2 regions of the Mesorhizobium sp. WSM4847 genome follow, and region 1 is predicted to be linked to the other one. Evidence: riboswitches for the same ligand, from Rfam matches in the RefSeq annotation. Region 1 holds a riboswitch; the other holds the start of a gene.
The links. A riboswitch is a leader RNA that binds a small molecule or an ion and turns the genes downstream of it on or off. The one in region 1 is predicted to bind S-adenosylmethionine.
Positions count from the first base shown of each region.

Region 2: it holds a riboswitch for S-adenosylmethionine, as region 1 does, so the genes downstream of both, metX (homoserine O-acetyltransferase MetX) here and AC0L28_RS22075 (O-succinylhomoserine sulfhydrylase) in region 1, are expected to answer to the same signal.

Region 1 is NZ_JBVVPY010000015.1:157,798-165,669, reverse strand. Features, by position in the region: gene araD1 (AraD1 family protein) at 1-107, shown strand, start outside; gene AC0L28_RS22085 (ABC transporter substrate-binding protein) at 285-1,058, opposite strand; gene AC0L28_RS22080 (2'-deoxycytidine 5'-triphosphate deaminase) at 1,151-2,281, opposite strand; SAM riboswitch at 2,371-2,448, shown strand; gene AC0L28_RS22075 (O-succinylhomoserine sulfhydrylase) at 2,522-3,709, shown strand; gene AC0L28_RS22070 (ceramide glucosyltransferase) at 3,755-4,909, opposite strand; gene apaG (Co2+/Mg2+ efflux protein ApaG) at 5,167-5,559, shown strand; gene AC0L28_RS22060 (Hsp33 family molecular chaperone) at 5,639-6,649, opposite strand; gene argF (ornithine carbamoyltransferase) at 6,797-7,708, opposite strand; gene AC0L28_RS22050 (aspartate aminotransferase family protein) at 7,725-7,872, opposite strand, start outside.
Region 2 is NZ_JBVVPY010000013.1:166,021-173,892, reverse strand. Features, by position in the region: gene AC0L28_RS20230 (aldo/keto reductase) at 1-237, opposite strand, end outside; gene AC0L28_RS20225 (gamma-glutamylcyclotransferase) at 353-931, opposite strand; gene AC0L28_RS20220 (DUF2125 domain-containing protein) at 1,048-2,046, shown strand; gene AC0L28_RS20215 (sugar kinase) at 2,100-3,023, shown strand; gene AC0L28_RS20210 (prephenate/arogenate dehydrogenase family protein) at 3,115-4,050, opposite strand; gene hisC (histidinol-phosphate transaminase) at 4,057-5,166, opposite strand; SAM riboswitch at 5,339-5,416, shown strand; gene metX (homoserine O-acetyltransferase MetX) at 5,537-6,706, shown strand; gene metW (methionine biosynthesis protein MetW) at 6,765-7,379, shown strand; gene AC0L28_RS20190 (DUF1194 domain-containing protein) at 7,451-7,872, opposite strand, start outside.

The DNA.
Region 1 (7,872 bases):
CCGAGGCCGGCGATGTCTTCGAGATCGAGGCCAAGGATTTCGGCCTGCCGCTGCGCAACCCACTGGAAATCGAGCAGCCAGTGAAGGTGGCGGTGAAGGCGCTGTGACGGCGTGATCTCCCCCCTTGAGGGGGAGATGTCGCCGAAGGCGACAGAGGGGGTCGTCTCGCGTAGAGCGCCAGCCCCCTGCGTCTGCGATAAAGAGAGCCGGGCCCGGCCGGACCGACCCCCTCTGGCCTGCCGGCCATCTCCCCCTCAAGGGGGGAGATTGGCAGCTTCGACCTCTCAATAAATATCGAAGTCGAAATATTTGGCCTGGATCTTCTTGTAGGTGCCGTCTGCGACGATCGCGTCGATCGCGGCGTTGAGCTTTTCGCGCAGCGCATTGTCTTCCTGGCGCACGGCGATACCGGCTTCGGTCTCCGTGCCCTTGACGTCGCCGACCATCTTGCAGCAGTCGTCGCTCGACTTCTTCATCCAGTCCATCAGCACGAATTTGTCTGAAAGGACGGCATCGAGACGGCCGTTCATCAGATCGGCGACCGCCTCCTCCTGGGTTGGATAGAGCTTCGCCTCGGCGCCGGCCTTGCCATAGACATCCTGGGCATAGTCGGCCTGGGTGGTCGAAGCCTGGGCGCCGACTGTCTTGCCGGCGAGTGCCGCCGGTTCGGTCGAGGCAATATCGCTGTCCTTCAAGGCCACCAGCGAAAGCGGCGTCGTATAGTATTTGTTGGTGAAGGAGACCTGCTTCTTGCGCTCCTCGGTAATGCTCATGGACGCGATGATGGCGTCGAACTTTTTGGCCTGGAGCGCCGGGATCATGCCGTCCCAGTCCTGCGTGACAAGTTCGCATTCGACCTTCATCTGAGCGCAAAGCGCATTGGTGATGTCGATGTCGAAGCCGACGAGCTTGCCATCCGCGGTGATGGTGTTGAACGGCGGATAGGCGCCTTCAGTGGCGATCTTCAACTTTTCCTGTGCTTGCGCCGACAGCGACCCGACTGACATCGCCAGCATGACGGCTGTTGCTGCCGATGCGATCCATCTTGAAATCTGCATTTTTGTTCCCCTTGTTCCAACTGTATTGACGGCTAAGACAGCCAAGCACGACCCGTAAGGTCAGGCAAGCAGGGTCTGATCATAGCGGGCGATCAGCGCGCGGCGCGAAAATGCTTGGACAGTTTCAGGCCCTGCGCCTGATAGTTCGAGCCGAGATCTGTGCCGTAGAGCGCCTGCGGCCGCTTCAGCATGTGCTCGTAGACCAGCCGTCCGACGATCTGGCCGTGATCGAGGATGAACGGCACTTCGTGGCTGCGCACTTCGAGCACGGCCCGGCTGCCGGTGCCGCCCGAGGCCGAATGGCCGAAACCCGGATCGAAGAAACCGGCATAGTGGACGCGGAATTCGCCGACCAGCGGATCGAAGGGCGTCATCTCGGCGGCATAGAGCGGCGGCACATGCACCGCTTCCTGGCTGACGAGGATATAAAATTCGTCCGGATCGAGCACCAGTTCGCCGGCGCCGCTCTTGTAGAGCGGCTCCCAGAAATCGACGACATCCTGCGCAGCGCGCTTGTCGACATCGACCAGGCCGGTGTGGTGCTTGCCGCGGTAGCCGACCAGCCCGTCCTTGTCACCATCGAGGTCGATCGACAGTGCGATGCCGCCGCCGGAAATGTTCGGCGGCTCGGTGGCGACGAGCGTCTCGGCACGGTGCAATTCGTGCAGCTCGCTTTCCGACAAAAGCGCATTGCCGGTGCGGAACCGGATCTGCGACAGCCGCGAGCCGGCGCGGACGACGATCGGAAAGGTGCGCGGGCTGACTTCGAGATAGAGCGGGCCGTTGTAGCCGGCAGCGATCTTGTCGAACTCGTGGCCGCGATCGGTCATCACCCGGGTGAAGATGTCGAGCCGCCCGGTCGAGCTTTTTGGGTTGGCCGAGGCGGAAATGTTTGCCGGAAGCGCCAGGCTCTCGAGCAGCGGCACGATATAGACGCAGCCCGTCTCCAGCACCGCACCATCGGTGAGATTGATTTCGTGCAGCTTCAGGCGGTCGAGTTTTTCAGCAACCCTGTGGTTGGGGCCGGGCAGGAAGGAGGCGCGCACACGCCAGGCCTTGTCGCCAAGCCTGAGGTCGAGGCTGGCCGGCTGGACCTGGTCGGCGTCGAGCGCGCGCGGCGACTTCAGCGCGCCCGACTGGTACAGCGCGGAAATATCCTGATCCGGAAGAATGCCTGTCTGCCGCAAAGTCTGGCTCCGCTCGAAGGCCGGGCGTGGTCTCATCTTGTCGCAGGTTCTTGCCGTGGAACCCGCTGGTACAAACCTCTTAATCATGCCGGCAATTGACGCAAGCGCGGTGCAGGTCTAAAGGATCGTTATCCCGTGGTGATTTGGCCGGTCGGCTTGCAGCCACGTTAAACAAGTCGCTAAAGGACCGTCGGGCCGAAAGGCCGTACGACCGGTTGCGACTTTCGCGGCCGGTTTTTTTGTGTTTGGACCATTTTTTGTGTTTGGAACAAGGTGATGACGAGCAAAACGCGCAACTGGAAGCCTCAGACCGCCCTCGTGCATGCAGGAACGCTGCGTTCCGGCTTCGGCGAAACCTCCGAGGCGATGTATCTCACGCAAGGCTATGTCTACGATACGGCGCAGGCGGCAGAAGCCCGCTTCAAGGGCGAGGAACCGGGCTTCATCTATTCGCGCTATGCCAATCCGACGGTCGACATGTTCGAGAAGCGCATGTGTGCGCTGGAAGGTGCCGAAGATGCCCGCGCCACCGCGTCCGGCATGGCGGCGGTGACGGCGGCGTTGCTGTGCAGTGCCCGGGCGGGCGACCACATCGTGGCAGCGCGCGCGCTGTTCGGCTCCTGCCGCTGGGTGGTCGAGACGCTGGCGCCGAAATACGGCATCGAGGCGACGCTGGTCGACGGCACCGACATCGCCAATTGGGAAAAGGCGGTCAGGCCCAACACCAAGTTGTTCTTCCTTGAAAGCCCGACCAATCCAACGCTGGAGGTCGTCGACATCGCAGCCGTAGCCTCGCTTGCCGATTCGATCGGCGCGCGGCTGATCGTCGACAACGTCTTTGCCACGCCCTTGCAGCAGAAGCCGTTGCAGCTCGGCGCCCATATCGTCGTCTATTCGGCGACCAAGCACATCGACGGCCAGGGACGCTGCCTCGGCGGCATCATCCTGTCGGACAAGAAGTGGATCGACGAGAATTTGCACGACTACTTCCGCCACACCGGTCCCAGCCTCTCACCCTTCAATGCCTGGACGCTGCTGAAGGGGCTGGAGACGCTGCCGCTGCGCGTTCGCCAGCAGACAGAAAGTGCCGGCCGGATCGCTGACTTCCTCGCCGAGCGATCGGAAATTGTCCGCGTCATCTATCCCGGCCGCGCCGATCACCCGCAGGCGGCGATCGTCAAGAAGCAGATGTCGGGCGGCTCGACGCTGATCTGCCTCGACGTCAAGGGGGGCAAGCAGGCGGCCTTCGCCTTCCAGAACGCGCTCGATGTCGTGCTGATCTCCAACAATCTCGGTGACGCCAAGAGCCTGATCACCCATCCGGCGACGACGACACACAAGAATCTGAGCGACGAGGCGCGGGCCGAACTTGGCATCGGGCCAGGCACGCTCAGGCTGTCCGTCGGACTGGAGGACACTGACGACCTGCTCGAAGACATCGAGCAGGCCTTAGCCGCCAGATAGGGATACGCGCCGAACTGCTGCGCTCTGATCTGCAAAGCGGCGCGGTCAGGCGCCCGACGGCGACTCTTCCAATTCCGCAACGGCGCTGGTTTGGATGGTCATCGTGTTGCCGCGCCAGTCGACAGCACCGCTGAGCCAGCCGCGCACCCAGATGGCGGGAAGCATCACGTCCCGCGCAACCATCGCCGGGATCATGCGCAGCGACAGGTGCCAGCCCTTGGCCGAGGCGAGAGCGCATTCCGGCAGATAGGCGACTATCAGCACGGCGACGGCGGTAGCCGGCAGGCTGAAACCGGCGCCTGCTGCCGCAACCAGCGCCAGCACCAGCGGCGGCGCCGCTCCGATCAGGATCTCGGGCGCGAAGAACAGTGGGAATGTGACGCGACGCAGGCGTGCCCAGCGGGCCTGGCGCGACCAGATTTCGCCAAATGTGCGCAAGCCGAGCGGCTGCTCGAAGGGCGAGGCAACGAGATTGACGCGCAGTCCGAGCCCGTTGACAAGCTTGGTCGCAGCGGCATCCTCGGCAATCTCCGCAGCAAGCGCACGGATGCCGCCATTGGCGTCGAGCAATGGCTTGTTCCACAGCATGCTCTTGCCCTGGGCAAAACCGAGGCCGAGCGCCTCGCCGGTATATTGCCAGCGCGCCTGCAGCGTATTGAGGAAAGCGCATTCGACCTCCGCCCAGATCCCGTCCGGCCGCGAGCCGATCGGCGTCGAGCAGACGAGGCCGGTGTCCTGCCGCCATGCCGTCATCAGATGCTGGACATAGTCCCTCGGCATCAGGACGTTGGAATCGGCAAGGACGACCCAGTGGTGGCGCGCGGCCTCCCAGCCCTTCACGCAATTGTTGAGTTTCGGATTGCCGCTGATGCGGTCGTCGCCGACGAGCAGCCGGGCCGGCACGGCCGGAAAGCGGGCGATCGCATCGGTGATCCGCCCGACCACCGGGTCGTCGGCATGGGCGACGCAGAAGATGAGCTCATAGTGCGGCCAGTCGAGCGAGAAGGCGCGCTCGAGCGTCTCCTCGGTAAACGGCTCGACGCCGCGCGACGGCACGACGATCGACACCGGCGGCGCCTTGGCGGCTGGCGGCGTGATCCTGCCAGGCCGCTTCAGCTTCAACGAAGCGAGCAGGATGCTGGCGAGATTGACAACAAGCAGAACTATGGAAAGCAAGGCGGCTGTGACTGTCAATTCCATCAATATCTGGTCGCTCCAGAAAAAACCGGCCGCATGAAGCCGTTTTCAACAGTTCGACAGAATGCTGAGTCGCCCGGCCCTGCACACCATCCCCGGCCCTGCACACCATCATTGTCACGTGTCACTTAAATGACATTGTTGTTCGGCACCTGCGCTTAACAAATTCGGGCAACGATGGCAGACACCGAGGCGACGCACCCCGTTGACCGAACTGCGGAGAGGGTCGAATGTTCCGTCTGCATAGTGTGGAGTGATTTATGTACAGCGCCGTCACGCGCGACATTGAAGTGCAGGTCAGGCCGTTCTATCTGGAAGATCGCTCCGACCCTTCGGAGAACCGCTATGTCTGGGGCTACCAGGTGACCATCGACAACCAGTCGGATGAATTCGTGCAGCTTCTGTCGCGCTACTGGCAGATCACCGACGGCACCGGCCGAGTCGAGGAGGTGCGCGGCGCCGGCGTTGTCGGCGACCAACCTGAACTCAATCCAGGCGACAGTTATCAGTATACGTCTGGCTGCCCACTCTCGACGCCATCCGGCATCATGGTCGGCCACTACACGATGCGCAACAAGCGGGGCGAAACGTTCGACGTCGCCATCCCCGCCTTTTCGCTCGACCTGCCGGGCACGCGGCGCACCGTCAACTGAGGCTCAGTTGGGCTTCTCGCCCATTGCGAGGGGCGAGAAACCAAGCTCTGCGAAGGCACCGAGGCAGCACTGACGCCGGCTATTGAGCCGCAGCAAATTCCGCCGGGTCGAAGTCATATTGCTTCGAGCAGAATTCGCAGGCGACGTGAATGCCGCCATCCTCCGTGCTGTCCCTGATCTCGTCGGCGGAGAAGCCTCCGAGAATGCCGCGGATCTTCTCCCTGGAGCATGAGCACTGGTCGGCTACCGGCACGCCGCCGAAGACGCGCACGCCGTGCTCGTGGAACAGCCGGTAAAGCAACCGCTCGGCGCCGATCGTCGGGTCGATCAGTTCCGTCGGCTCGATGGTGCCAAGCAACGCGAGCAGTTCCTGCCAGGAATTGTCGGCCGGATCATGGATCTCCTCGCGCGGATCGCCGTCGCCACCCGGAAGGTCGGGCACGCGCATGCGTTCGGGCGATTGCGGCAGGAACTGCGCCAGGATGCCGCCGGCGCGCCATTGCTCGCGGGCACCGCCGATGCCGGGCGTCAACAGCTTGGCCACCGAAAGCCTGAGATCGGTCGGGATCTGCTCCGACTGCCGGAAATAGGTGCGCGCGGCCTCCTCGAGCGTCTCGCCGTCGAGCTGGACGATGCCCTGATAGCGCTGCGTGTGGGCGCCCTGGTCGATGGTCAGCGCCAGGACACCGCTGCCAAGCAGCGTCCGCTGCGAGGTCTCGCCGGCAGACGTCAGTGCCTCCAGCCGGTCGGCGTCGAAGCGGGCATAGGCGCGCAGCGCATGCGGCGTGGAAAAATCCGCCACCAGCATGTCGACCGGCCCGTCGGTGCGGGTCTGCAGGATGAACTTGCCTTCGAATTTGAGCGAAGTGCCGAGCAGCACCGTCAGCACGCAAGCTTCCGCCAGCAGGCGGGCGACCGGCTCGGGATAGTCATGCCGACCGAGGATCGCGTCGAGCATCGGCCCGAGCTGGACGGTACGGCCGCGCACGTCGAGCGGGCCGACCTCGAAAGGCACGACATGATCGTCGCCGGCGTAGCCGAATTCGCCGAGTTTGGGTTGATGTTCAGCCAATTGACGGGTTTCCAACATGACAAAGCTCCGGGGCGCGGCGATGCCGCCCTCCGGGGCGCATGCGTCGAAACGCGCTCGATTTGCGTGATGCGCCTGAGATAGGCATCACGCACTCCCGGATCAAGGCGGCCGGGATAACGGCGGCCCGGATCACAGCAGCCCGGATCAAGCGCCGAGGCACCAGGCCAAAACCGCCTTCTGCGCGTGGAGCCGGTTCTCGGCCTCGTCGAACACCACCGAATGCGGGCCGTCGATGACTTCGTCGGTGACCTCCTCGCCGCGATGCGCCGGCAGGCAGTGCATGAACAAGGCGTCGGACTTTGCCTTCGCCATCAGTGCCGCATTGACCTGATAGGGTGAGAAGACATTGTGGCCGCGAGCACGGTGCTCCTGGCCCATCGACACCCAGCAATCGGTAACGACACAGTCGGCCTCCTGGACGGCCTCCTCGGGCGAGCGGGTGAAGTTCAACTTGCCGCCATGCGCCCTCGACCAGTCGACATGCTTCTGCGCCGGCTCGCTGCCTTCCGGCACGGCGACGTTGAGGTTGAAGCGGAACCGCGCCGAGGCCTCCAGCAGTGAATGCAGCACGTTGTTGCCGTCGCCGGTCCAGGCGATGGTCTTGCCGGCGACCGGGCCGCGATGCTCCTCGAAGGTCATGATGTCGGCCATCAGCTGGCAGGGATGGGTATCGTCGGTCAGCCCGTTGATGACGGGGACGGTGGCGTTCTCGGTCAGTTCCAGCAGCCGGTCATGCGATGTGGTGCGAATCATGATCGCGTCGACATAGCGCGACAGCACCTTGGCCGTGTCGGCGATGGTTTCGGAGCGGCCGAGTTGCATCTCGGCGCCGGTCAGCATGATGGTCTCGCCGCCGAGCTGACGCATGCCGACGTCGAAGGACACGCGCGTGCGCGTCGACGGCTTGTCGAAGATCATCGCCAGCACCTTGCCTTCAAGCGGTTTTGTCCGCTCGCCAGCCTTGAGCCTTGCCTTTCGCACGACGGCATCGTCCAGCATAAGGCGCAGATCGCCCTCGGAAACGGCGGAAAGATCAGTGAAATGGCGAAGGCTCATGTGGGTCTTCCGACTGTTATTTCGCCGCAGCCGCGGCGATGGCGTCCGACAGGCCCCGGGCGCCGGCGCGGATGCGGTCGAGCGCCTCATGGATCTCGGCGTCGGTGACGGTGAGCGGCGGCAGCAGGCGAAGAACGTTGTCGCCGGCAGGAACCGCCAGCAGA
Region 2 (7,872 bases), on a different contig from region 1:
GCGATTGCCGCGGCTTTTCATCCATTTGCCGATGATCGTTTCGGATTCGCCGCCTTTGTTGCCGGGAACCCAGCGCGAATAGGCATCGGCGGTGTCGATGGCGTTGAGGCCGGCGCCGACGAACCGGTCGAGCAGGTCGAAAGAGGTTTTCTCGTCGGCGGTCCAGCCGAAGACGTTGCCACCCAGAACCAGCGGCGCGAGGGACAGGTCGGTTTGACCGAGACGACGTTTCTGCAAGACTGATCTCCGTGGGGAATGGAAAGAAGCGGGCGAAAAGCCCCGTGACCGGCTTAACCTATGGCGGGCCGCACCAACGTCAAAGGGCCGGCCGACTTTTCCACCGACCAGCGCTTCACAAAGGCGCGATCCGTTTCGCCACCTCTTCCAGCCAATGGTCGCGGATCCCCAGCGCCTCGAGGTGCTCCAGCGTGCTGGACACATAGTCCTCATTCTTTCCCGACTGGCCGACGGCGCCGCGAACGACGCTCGCCGCATCGGCCGCATCGAGCGCACCGGCATATTGCTCGTGGGTACGGTCGACGACATAGGCGACAGCCTCGACCGTCTCGCCTCCGTCCGTCTCGCCGCCATTCTCGCCCCAACCCTTGTCGGCCTCACGCGTGCCCCCCTTGTCGAGGCGAATGCTAAGCATGCGCTCAAGATAGACATTGGTGACCAGTTCGCGCTCGCGCAGATAGGTGATGACCTCGTTGCGCAGATCGCCGGGGACGCGGAAAGCCAGCCCGATGCAGGAGCCGCCACGGTCGAGGCCGAGCACCAGGCCGGGCCGTTCGCGCGTGCCGCGATGCACGAAGGAGTAGACGCACAGCGAGCGGCGATAGCCATGGAGGCGGGCCCGCCGCGTCTCGACATGCGCAAATCCCGGCCGCCAGATCAGCGAGCCGTAGCCAAAAACCCAAAAATCGCCCATATCGCCAAGCCTGGTTGCAGCACCGCACTGGAATCGGTGTTTTTTCAATCCGTCTCCGTCTACCCGATCTTGCCGGAAACGACACCTCTGCAACACGCGCCAACGAGAGCCGCAGCATGACGTCAAATGACGAACGCCCGCCGAATTTTCTCCGCCGGCTGTTCTGGCTCGGCGTTTTCATCGTCGTGCTGTTTGGCCTCTACAGCGCCGGCTGGTTCTACCTGGCAGACAAGGTCAAGAGCGAAGCCGGCAAAGCGGTGGCCGAGTTCAACGGCAATGGCATCGAGGCTGACTGCGTCAATCTCACGGTCAGCGGCTACCCCTTAAGCTTCGCCGTTACCTGCGACAGCCTGGCTTATCAGGACGACAGCAGGAACGTCGCCGCCTCGCTCGGCAGCCTCAAGGCAGTCACGCACATCACCCAGATCCTGTCCCCTGGCGCCGACCTGCAGGGGCCGCTCAGGACCGCCGTGCCGGGGATGGCGCCGCTGTGGATCGACTGGGATAATCTGCGAGCGAACGTCAAACTGTCCTGGCCCCTGCCCCGGCGCGTTTCACTGGAGGCAGAGGCTCTGTCAGCCCAGACCGATCCCGCCGATGGCACAGACCCGGTCGAGCTGTTCAGCGCTGGGACAGCGGTCGGAGAATTGCGTCCGAACGGCCAGGACATCGACTATGCCGGGGGTTTTACCGATCTCGAAATCGATCCGGGCGCGATCGATGGCCGCGTGCTGCCGCCGCTCGACGGCAGCGGCGACGTGACGCTGAAGAACGGCGTGGCGCTGATCAAGACACAAACAGAGAGCCTGCGCGGCCAGGCGGTGGATATCGGCAAGCTCGATCTGTCGTCGGGAAGCGCGCGCGTCACCGTTTCCGGGCCGGTCTCGGTCGATGCCGACGGGCTGATCGACGCCGATTTGATGATCAGGCTCAGCGATCCGAAGGCGGTGGCGGAAATCCTCGGCAAAGCCATTCCCGAGCAGAAGAGCCAGATCAAAACCGGCTTTGCCGGGCTGGCGCTGCTTGGCAACGAACCGTCGATGCCGCTCAAGATCGTCAAGGGCAAGGCCTCGCTCGGTTTTATCCCTCTGGGCAGCATCAAGCCGGTCGATTAGGCGATGATTGCGAACCTCCAGTTCGGAAAGACTATGGCCAAACAGGAAGATAGATGAACCGCCCGGTGAAGCTCCTGAGTGTTGGCGCGCTGACGCTCGATACGATCCTTCGCGTCGACACGCTTCCGGCGCGTCAGGGCAAGTTCATCGCGTCCGACGGCGTCCAGATCGCCTCGGGCATGGCTTCGAGTGCGGCCTGCGCCGCACGCCGCCTCGGCGCGGAGGTATCGCTGTGGGCGAGCGCGGGAGACGACCTCGTCGGCGATCAGCTGGTCGCAGGCATTGAGGCCGAAGGCGTCGATTGCAGCTTTGTCCGGCGCGTCGCCGGGGCGCGGTCGGCACTGTCGGCCATCCTGGTCGACACGCATGGCGAGCGCATTATTGTTCCGTTCTATGACAAGCTCGCGCAGGCCGACCCCGAAGCGCCCCCCACTGAGGATCTCACCGCATTCGACGCCGTCCTGGTCGACGTGCGCTGGCCGGGCGCGGCAGCTCTGGCCCTGACGGCGGCGCGCGCAAACGGCCGTCCAGCCATACTCGATGCCGACACCGCGCCACGGGCCGTGCTGGAACGGCTGTTTCCGCTCGCCTCGCACATCGTCGCGTCGGAGCCGGCGGCGTTCATCCTCTGCGGCGAGGAGCAAGGCCCGCAGGAGGCCTGTGAAGCGCTGGCCAGACGCACCGATGCATTCGTAGCGGTGACCGGCGGCGCAGCGGGAAGCTGGTGGTTCGACCACTCGGTGGCGTCGGTGCGCCATGTCGCGGCGCCAAGGATCAAGGCAGTGGATACACTTGCCGCCGGCGACGTGTTCCACGGCGCCTTTGCCGTCGGGCTGGCCGAGGCGATGCCGATCGAACGGACATTGCGGTTTGCCAGCACCGCCGCCGCGCTCAAATGCCTGCGCTTCGGCGGCAGGCTGGGCGCGCCGGACAGGGCCGAGACACTGGCGATGATGGCAGCTCACTGGCCGGATTGAGCGCGAGGCGGCCTTCAAATCGGATGGTACCGCCCTCTATCTTTTGCTTGAGCATCGGATTTCACCTAAAACCGGTACGGGGTCCGATGCTCTATCCCTTGGCCGGATGCTCGACTGCCTGCCGGCCAAAGTCCGGCACGTCGATGTCCTGGCCGGCCTCGATGATCGAGCGGCGCACGGCGCGGGTGCGGGTGAACAGGTCGAACAGCTTTTCGCCGTCGCCCCAGCGGATCGCCCGCTGCAGCGAGGCCAGATCCTCCGAGAACCGCGCCAGCATTTCGAGGATGGCATCCTTGTTGTGCAGGCAGACGTCCCGCCACATCGTCGGGTCGGAAGCGGCAAGGCGCGTGAAGTCGCGAAAGCCGGAGGCCGAATATTTGATGACCTCGGACTTGGTCACCGACTCCAGGTCGTCGGCGGTGCCGACGATGTTATAGGCGATGATGTGCGGCAGGTGCGAGACGATGGCCAATGTCATGTCGTGATGCTGGGGATCCATCGTATCGATGTTGGAGCCGCAACGGCGCCAGAATTCCGAGAGCTTTTCCAAGGCGGCCGGATCGGTGCCGGGCAACGGCGTGAAGATGCACCAGCGGTTTTCGAACAGTTCGGCAAAGCCGGCGTCCGGACCCGATTTTTCAGTGCCGGCCAGCGGATGGCCGGGAATGAAATGCACGCCGGCAGGCACATGCGGCTGCATCTGCGCGATGACGGACGCCTTGGTCGAGCCGACATCGGTGAGGATGGCGCCCGGCTTCAGCGCCGGCGCGATTTCCTCGGCGACCTCGCCTGAAGAACCGACCGGCACCGAAACGATGACCAGGTCGGCATCGCCGACCGCCTCTTTCGCATCAGTCGTGTAGGAGGAGCCGAGGCCGAGTTGCTTCGCCCGCGCCAGCGTCGTTTCGCTGCGCGTCGAGATGGCGACGTGACCGGCAAGGCCTCCCCGATGGATGACGCGGGCCAGCGACGAGCCGATCAGGCCGATGCCGACCAGCGCGATCTTTTCGAACATCGGTGATGTCATGGTGTTCTAGCTTTTCAGAAATGTCGCGAGGGCGGCGACAACGCCGCGATTGGCCTCTTCGGTGCCGATGCTCATGCGCAGCGCATTTGGGAAGCCGTAACCGGAAACGCGCCGCAATATGTAGCCGCGCGCACAGAGGTAATCGTCCGCGGCTGCCGCAGAATGTTTTTTGTCCTCGGGAAAGTGGATGAGGACGAAATTGCCGACGCTCGGCGTCACCCGCAGTCCGAGCCTGGTCAATTCCTCGCTGACCCAGGTCAGCCAGGTCTCGTTATGCGCCACGCTTCGCTCGACATGGGCGCGGTCGCGGATCGCGGCAATGCCGGCCTCGATTGCCGTCGCGTTGACGTTGAAGGGACCCCGCACCCGGTTGATCGCATCGATGACATGCATCGGCGCGTACATCCAGCCGATCCGCGCACCGCCAAGGCCGAGCTTGGAGAAGGTGCGGGTCATAACCACGTTTTCCGCACCAGCCACCAGTTCGACGCCGGCTTCATAATCGTTGCGGCGGACATATTCGGCATAGGCTGCATCCAGCACCAGAAGCACGTTTCGAGGCAGGCCAGCATGCAGGCGGCGCACCTCCTGGAACGGCAAATAGGTGCCGGTTGGGTTGTTGGGATTGGCGAGGAAAATGATCCGCGTACGCGGCGTCACCGCAGCGAGGATCGCATCGACGTCGGCGCGCTCCTTGGTTTCCTTGACCGAGACCGGGACAGCACCTGCCGACTGGATGTAGATCTTGTAGACCATGAATCCGTGTTCGGTGATCACAGCCTCGTCGCCCGGCGCGAGATAGGTCTGCGCAAGCAGGCCCAGAATCTCGTCGGAACCATTGGAACAAACTATGTTCGCCGGGTTGAGGCCATGCACCTCGGCGATCGCCTCCCGCAGGCGCCTGGCGGTGCCGTCGGGATATATGTCGAGCTTGGCCGCGACGTCGCGCGCGGCTTCTATTGCTTTCGGCGAGGGGCCGAGCGGGTTCTCGTTCGACGACAATTTGTGGACCTTGGCAACGCCGGCCGGCGCCGTGCTTTTGCCCGGCACATAGGCTTCGATGTCCATGATCCCCGCGCGGGGCGTTGGACGTGCCTGATCCGATACTTGGTTCATATTGCAAAAATCCGTCGAGAACGCTTCCGCTGCTCCAACGCGATGCGAATTTCGGATCCGCCACACTGGAAGCCGCCGCGGAAATACAAGCCGTGGCCTGGAATGTCGAGAGGCGGCAATGATCGGTGCGTGGCTGGCCGTTGACGGCGAGGCGCGCCGGTCCTAGAAGAAGGCGAAATCCCGTGGTGATTTGGCCGGTCGGCTTGCAGCCACGTTAAACAACTCGCTAAAGGGCCGTTTGCATCTTGTAACCGGCTTTGCGAAGGCAATGCCGGTTTTTTTGTTGTCCGCAGCCGGCCGGACAGTCGCATCGACCCGAAAATCTTAATCGACTTTCGGAAAACACGATGGGTTAATGTAAGAGGATGCGATGGTCGCGCTGCGCACGAAAAGAACCAACAACGAGGCCGACGAGCCGTCGAGCCCGGTGTTGCGGTTCGGCGCCGACAAGCCGCTCAAGCTCGATGCCGGCACGCTGCTGTCGCCGTTCCAGATCGCCTACAAGACCTACGGCACGCTCAACGACGCCCGCTCCAACGCCATCCTCGTCTGCCATGCACTGACCGGCGACCAGCATGTCGCCAGCACCAATCCAGTGACCGGCAAGCCGGGCTGGTGGGAAGTGCTGATCGGCCCCGGCAAGATCATCGACACCAGCCGCTTCTTCGTCATCTGCTCGAACGTCATCGGCGGCTGCCTCGGCTCGACCGGCCCCGCCTCGACCAATCCCGCCACCGGCAAGCCGTACGGGCTCGACCTGCCGATCATCACCATCCGCGACATGGTGCGGGCGCAGTTGATGCTGGTCGACCATTTCGGCATCGAAAAGCTGTTCTCGGTGCTCGGCGGCTCGATGGGCGGCATGCAGGTGCTGCAATGGGCGTCGAGCTATCCGGAGCGCGTTTTCTCGGCGCTGCCGATCGCCACCGGCGCGCGTCATTCCTCGCAGAACATCGCCTTCCATGAGGTCGGCCGGCAGGCGGTGATGGCCGATCCCGACTGGCATGGCGGCAAATATTTCGAGCAGGGCAAGCGTCCAGAAAAGGGGCTGGCCGTGGCGCGGATGGCCGCTCACATCACCTATCTGTCGGAGGCGGCCCTGCACCGGAAGTTTGGCCGCAACCTGCAGGATCGTGAAGCACTCACCTTCGGTTTCGACGCCGATTTCCAGATCGAGAGCTATCTGCGCCATCAGGGCATGACCTTCGTCGACCGCTTCGACGCCAACTCCTATCTCTACATGACCAGGGCGATGGACTATTTCGACCTTGCCGCCGACCATGGCGGCCGGCTCGCCGACGCCTTTGCCGGCACCAAGACCCGTTTCTGCCTGGTCTCCTTCACCAGCGACTGGCTGTTCCCGACCGAGGAGAGCCGCTCGGTCGTTCATGCGCTGAACGCGGCCGGCGCCTCGGTGTCTTTCGTCGAGATCGAGACCGATCGCGGCCACGACGCCTTCCTGCTCGACGAGCCGGAGCTGTTCGCGGCCATCAACGGCTTCATCGCGTCGGCGGCCCGCGCCAGAGGGCTCAGCGCATGACCCCGAAAAGTTGCAGACTTTTCGGGTCAAGGTCATGCGCCAGTCAAGAGGCACGATCATGAGTGTCAACCACGCCCAGCGCGTCGACCTCGAAGTCGTCGCCGATCTCATCCCGCCGCAGTCGCGGGTGCTGGACGTCGGCTCCGGTGATGGCCTGCTGCTCGAATTGCTGCAGGCAACGAAGCAGGTCGACGGCCGTGGGATGGAACTGTCGCAGCGCGGCGTCAACGAATGCGTGGCGCGCGGCCTGTCCGTCATCCAGGGCGACGCCGACAAGGACCTCAAATTCTATCCCGACAAGGGTTTTGATTTCGTCGTCCTGTCGCAGACCTTGCAGGCGACCCGCAACCCGAAGCTGGTGCTTGACGAGTTGCTCAGGATCGGCAAGCACGCCATCGTCTCCTTCCCCAATTTCGGCCACTGGCGGGTACGCCTTTCGCTGTTCATCGAAGGGCGGATGCCGGTGACCAAGGACCTGCCCTATTCCTGGTACGACACGCCCAACATCCATTTCTGCACCATCCGCGACTTCGTCAATCTCTGCGAAGAGCTCGGCGCAACGGTGGAAAAGGCAACCGCGCTCGACGCCAATGGCCAGAAAATCGGCCTGTCGATGCCATGGTGGTTCTGGAATTTCTTTGGCCAGCAGGCGGTGTTCCTGCTGAAGCGATAACGGCGACCCGTCGCTTCGGCCAGCCGGCCCGAGTCCGGAGACATCTGGGACTGATCGCCATTCGTTGAGGTCTAACGATCAAGTTCCGGAAAATACGGATCGGAGAAAAACCGCCGACCGCGCTCGCCTTGCAAACAGTCGACCGGTGCTGCCGCGTCGACCGGGACGGACCCGGGATCGGCCCCGGGACCGGCATTAGGATCGGTAACACCGCTGACCTCGAGGACCAGCTTGCGGCGTATGGCGGTCACGAATTCCGAAGCGGCATAGACCGGCAGCACGAAGGAGCCTGGCCCGCCTGTGACGCACTCCGCATAGTATTGGTCGAGATGGCTGAAGCTGGGCGACGGGCTGATCAGGATCGGCAGGCCATTGATGACGATGCCCTTTGCTATCGCGGCGTCGCGTGTCGTGGCGACGGGCATCCCGATATTGTTGGGGCCATCGCCTGAGATGTCGATGACGCTGCGCGTCGCGTCGAAGGCGGCTCCAT